One region of the Streptomyces luteogriseus genome, then DNA from elsewhere that is predicted to be linked to it. Evidence: riboswitches for the same ligand, from Rfam matches in the RefSeq annotation. Region 1 holds a riboswitch; the other holds the start of a gene.
What was found. A riboswitch is a leader RNA that binds a small molecule or an ion and turns the genes downstream of it on or off. The one in region 1 is predicted to bind S-adenosylmethionine.

Region 1 (2,448 bases):
CGCCGGGTTCGTCGTGGCCCTGCGCGCCAAGGGCGAGACCGTCGAGGAGATCAACGGCCTCGTCCGCACGATGTACGAGCACGCCAACGTGATCGAGGTGCCCGGGGCGACGGTCGACATCGTCGGCACGGGCGGCGACGGCGCGAAGACGGTCAACATCTCCACGATGTCCTCGATCGTGGTCGCCGGCACCGGCGCGAAGGTCGTCAAGCACGGCAACCGCGCCGCGTCCTCGGCGTCCGGGGCCTCCGACGTGCTGGAGAAGCTCGGCGTCAACCTCGAGCTGCCCCTGCACCGGGTCACGGAGGTCGCCGAGGAGGCCGGGATCACCTTCTGCTTCGCGGTGAAGTTCCACCCCGCGCTGCGGCACGCGGGCGCCGCACGCGGCCAGTTGGGCATCCGCACGGTGTTCAACGCCCTCGGCCCGCTCACCAACCCGGCCCGGGTCCGCGCCCAGGCCGTCGGTGTCGCGGATCCCCGCATGGCGCCGATCGTCGCGGGCGTCTTCGCCGAGCGCGGCAACTCCTCCCTGGTCTTCCGGGGCGACGACGGTCTGGACGAGCTGACCACCACGGCCACCTCCCGGGTGTGGATCGTCCGGGACGGTGAGGTGACCGAGGAGGCCTTCGACCCGCGTGACGTGGGCCTCGAACTGGTCCCCGTGGAGGCGCTGCGCGGCGCGGACGCCTCGTACAACGCGGAGGTCGCGCGGCGGCTCCTGGACGGGGAGACCGGCCCGGTGCGGGACGCGGTGGTGCTGAACTCGGCGGCGGCCCTGGTGGCCCTGGAGCCGACGCGAGCGCCGCTGGCCGAGCAGATCCGCGCCGGGATGGTGAAGGCGGCCGAGTCGATCGACTCGGGCGCGGCCAAGCGCACGCTGGAGCGCTGGGTCGCCGCCAGCAACAGGTAGGGAACCACGGACGGCGTCCCGCGATCCGGACTCGGGTTGCGGGGCGCCGATCTTTTCGCGTACGTTCCTGACCAGGTCATGAGTGACAGTCATGAGGCCCCGGCCGACTGTCCGGCAACCCTCCGTCCGTGGCGGGGTGCCCCGGGTGAAGACCGGGCCGCAGGCAGCGAGGTCTGTGGCAAGCGCGGACCCCTCGCACGCTTTTGAAAAGTGTGGGGCCAGGGGTCCTGGTCCTCGAGGAGTTCTCCCGTGAATCAGCGAATGCGATAGGGCCGCAGAGCCCCGCCTCCGCATCCCTCTTTCCTTCACCCCCGCTGGTAGCCGTACCGGCTCGCGGGCGGATTCCATCTGCCTTCACGGGAGTTCACCATGTCCGTCTCCACCGTTGCCGCCACCCCGTCCGTTTGTGCCCCGCTGCCCGTTCTGGGCCGGGATGTCACCGTGCCGCTCGTGACCGGTGGCGAGGTCACCTACGCCGCCCTCGACTACGCCGCCAGCGCTCCGGCGCTCCAGCGGGTCTGGGACGACGTCGCCGCCTACGCGCCCTATTACGGCAGCGTCCACCGCGGCGCCGGGTACCTCTCCCAGCTCTCCACCGACCTGTTCGAGAACGCCCGCCGGACCGTCGCGGAGTTCCTCGACTGCCGCGAGGACGACCAGGTCGTGTTCACCCGGTCGACCACCGACTCCCTCAACCTCCTGGCCGCCGCGCTCCCCGCCGACTGCCGGGTCTTCGTCTTCGAAACCGAGCACCACGCCTCGCTGCTGCCGTGGCGCAGTGCCCAGGTCACCTACCTCGACGCCCCGCGCAGCCACCGCGAGGCCGTCGAGACCCTGGAGCGCGCCCTCGCCGACCGCGACCCCTACGGGCCGGCCCTCGTGTGCGTCACCGGCGCCTCGAACGTGACCGGTGAGCTGTGGCCCGTACGGGAGCTCGCGGCGGCCGCGCACGCCCACGGTGCGCGGATCGTGCTGGACGCCGCGCAGCTGGCCCCGCACCACGAGGTGTCCGTCGCCGGCCTCGACGTCGACTGGGTCGCCTTCTCCGGGCACAAGCTGTACGCGCCCTTCGGCTCGGGTGTGCTGGCCGGGCGGGCCGACTGGCTGCGCGCGGCCGATCCGTACCTCGCGGGCGGCGGGGCCAGCCGCAAGGTCGTCCGGCGGGAGGACGGGGGAGTGGACGTGGAGTGGCACGACAGCGCCGCCCGTCACGAGGCCGGTTCGCCCAACGTCATCGGCGCCTACGCCCTCGCATCGGCCTGCACGGCACTGACCGAGGCCGGCTTCGACACCCTGGCGGCCCGTGAGCAGTACCTGGTCCGCACCGTGCGGGAGGGTCTCGCCGACGTTCCCCAGGTGCGGTTCCTGTCCCTCTTCGGGGACGACGCGCCGCGCGTCGGCGTGCTCTCCTTCGTCGTCGAGGGCTGGAACAGCTCCCACTTCGCCGCCGCCCTGTCCGCCGAGTACGGCATCGGCGTACGGGACGGGCTGTTCTGCGCCCACCCGCTGCTGCGCACCCTGCTCGGCAGCGACCCGCA
Region 2 (2,448 bases), 1.6 Mb from region 1:
GACGGACACCGGCGAGCAGCCCTCGGCCTGCGCACCGAAGATCTTGTAGGGCTTGTCCTCGACCAGACCGAGCTTGATCAGCTCCTGAAGACCCTTGTCGATCTTCGTCAGCTGCGAGCCGGAGGCGATGGGCACCACCAGCTGGTCCGGCAGCCGCCAGCCGAGCTGCTCGCAGATCTCGTACGCGAGGGTCTTGGAGCCCTCCGCGTAGTACGGCCGGAGGTTGACGTTGACGAAGCCCCAGCCCTCGCCCGCCGGGTCGCCGATCAGCTCGGAGCAGAAGCGGTTCACGTCGTCGTAGTTGCCCTCGATCCCGACGAGCTCGCCGCCGTAGACCGCGGCCATGACGACCTTGCCCTGCTCCAGGTCGTGCGGGATGAACACGCACGAGCGGAAGCCGGCGCGGGCCGCGGCGGCGCCCACCGCACCGGCGAGGTTGCCGGTGGAGGAGCAGGAGAGCGTGGTGAAGCCGAAGGCGCGGGCGGCCTCCAGGGCCTGCGCGACGACGCGGTCCTTGAAGGAGTGCGTCGGGTTGCCGGAGTCGTCCTTCACGAACAGCTTGCCGGCGTCGACGCCCAGCTCGCGCGCGAGGTTGTCGGCCTTGACGAGCTTGGTCCAGCCGGGGTTGATGTTCGGCTTGTCCGCGACGTCGGCCGGGACCGGCAGCAGCGGGGCGTAGCGCCAGATGTTCGCGGGTCCCGCTTCGATGCGCTTGCGGAGCTCTTCGGTGTCGTAGGCCGAGAAGTCGTAGGCGATCTCCAGCGGGCCGAAACACTCCTGGCACGCGAAGACCGGTCCGAGGGGGACGCGGTGACCGCACTCGCGGCAGCTCAGCGCCGCGGCGGGACCGAGGTCTACGGTGGAGTCAGTGGTGCTTGCAACAGTCTGCACAGCCATGTGAGGCGAGGCCCTTCCTCATCTTCCTCACGACGCATCTCGCCGTGAGACGGATTTGGCACCTTCCCGAGCCGGGACCTCGCGGAGCGGTCGACAGTGACCTACGAGTATCGGCTGGAGGGTTGCCGGGGCTTCATCGGGCCGTATCCCTCTGCCCCTCTGGATGAGCTGTATGTGGTTGTAGGCGGCGGGTGACCCCGGACATGCGATGGTCATCCGCGTTGTTCAAGACTGTAACCGACGACCAGGACAGTTGAGATAGTCGTCCGAACCGCGAGATGGATCACAGTCCGTCCCGCCGAGAGTACGCAGAGGAGCCGCCACGGTGCTGGAAGAAGTCGAGCGCTGGCTGAGCACCCGTTCCTGGTCCGCGACCGAGCGCCCGCTCCACCGGATCCTGGCCGCCAAGCAGCGCACCGGCCAGACGGTCAGCGTGGTGCTGCCCGCCCTCAACGAGGAGGCGACGGTCGGCGACATCGTCTCCGTCATCCGCCACGACCTGATGCGGCAGGTCCCACTCGTCGACGAGCTGGTCGTCGTCGACTCGGGGTCGACCGACCGCACGTCCGAGGTGGCCGCCGCCGCGGGCGCGCGGGTGGTGCACCGGGACGGGATACTCCCGCACCTGCCCGCCGTGCCCGGCAAGGGCGAGGTGCTGTGGCGCTCGCTGCTCGTCACCCACGGGGACATCGTCTGCTTCGTCGACGCGGACCTGAGGGACTTCTCGTCCGACTTCGTCTCGGGGATCGTGGGCCCGCTGCTCACGGACCCGGACGTGGACCTGGTGAAGGCCATGTACGACCGCCCCCTCGCCGGCGCCGCGGGGCAGGGCGGCCGGGTCACCGAGCTGATGGCACGCCCGCTGCTCAACATGCACTGGCCGCAGCTGGCCGGCTTCGTGCAGCCGCTCGGCGGCGAGTACGCGGCCCGCCGCTCCCTGCTGGAGCAGCTGCCGTTCCCCGTCGGGTACGGCGTGGAGCTGGGCATGCTGGTCGACGCCCTGCACCTGGCGGGCCTGGACGCCCTCGCCCAGGTCGACGTCGGCGTGCGCAAGCACCGGCACCAGGACGGGCAGGCGCTGGGCCGGATGGCCGCCGCGATCTACCGCACGGCCCAGCTGCGGCTGGCCCGCGGGCATCTGATGCGGCCCTCCCTGACGCAGTTCGAGCGGGGCGCGGACGGCTTCGAGCCGCGGACGTACTCCGTGGACACCGAGGAGCGTCCGCCGATGGTGGACATCGCCGAGTACCAGGCGCGGAAAGCGGCCTGACCGGGGCCGTTTTCGGCCGGGCACGACAGATCCGCACGTTTGAGCGTTTCCGGGCCGGGCTAGGTTGAGGCTTATGGCTTCAACGTACGGTGCTGCGCAGGTGCTGGTGGCCTCCAACCGGGGTCCCGTCTCGTACACGGTGGGCGAGGACGGTTCGCTGGACGCCAAACGAGGCGGCGGCGGACTGGTCTCCGGGCTCTCCGCCATCGGCTCCGACGCGGACGCGCTGTGGGTGTGCTCGGCGCTGTCCGACGGCGACCGGGAGGCGGTCCGGCGCGGAA

Region 2: linked by a shared signal. The riboswitch ahead of thrC (threonine synthase) and the one ahead of BJ965_RS28285 (aminotransferase class V-fold PLP-dependent enzyme) in region 1 are both predicted to bind S-adenosylmethionine.

What each region holds. Positions count from the first base shown of each region.
Region 1 is NZ_JACHMS010000001.1:6,359,826-6,362,273, forward strand. Features, by position in the region: gene trpD (anthranilate phosphoribosyltransferase) at 1-910, shown strand, start outside; SAM riboswitch class IV at 985-1,101, shown strand; gene BJ965_RS28285 (aminotransferase class V-fold PLP-dependent enzyme) at 1,280-2,448, shown strand, end outside.
Region 2 is NZ_JACHMS010000001.1:4,735,545-4,737,992, reverse strand. Features, by position in the region: gene thrC (threonine synthase) at 1-897, opposite strand, end outside; SAM riboswitch class I at 913-1,067, opposite strand; gene BJ965_RS21020 (glucosyl-3-phosphoglycerate synthase) at 1,223-2,167, shown strand; gene BJ965_RS21015 (alpha,alpha-trehalose-phosphate synthase (UDP-forming)) at 2,241-2,448, shown strand, end outside.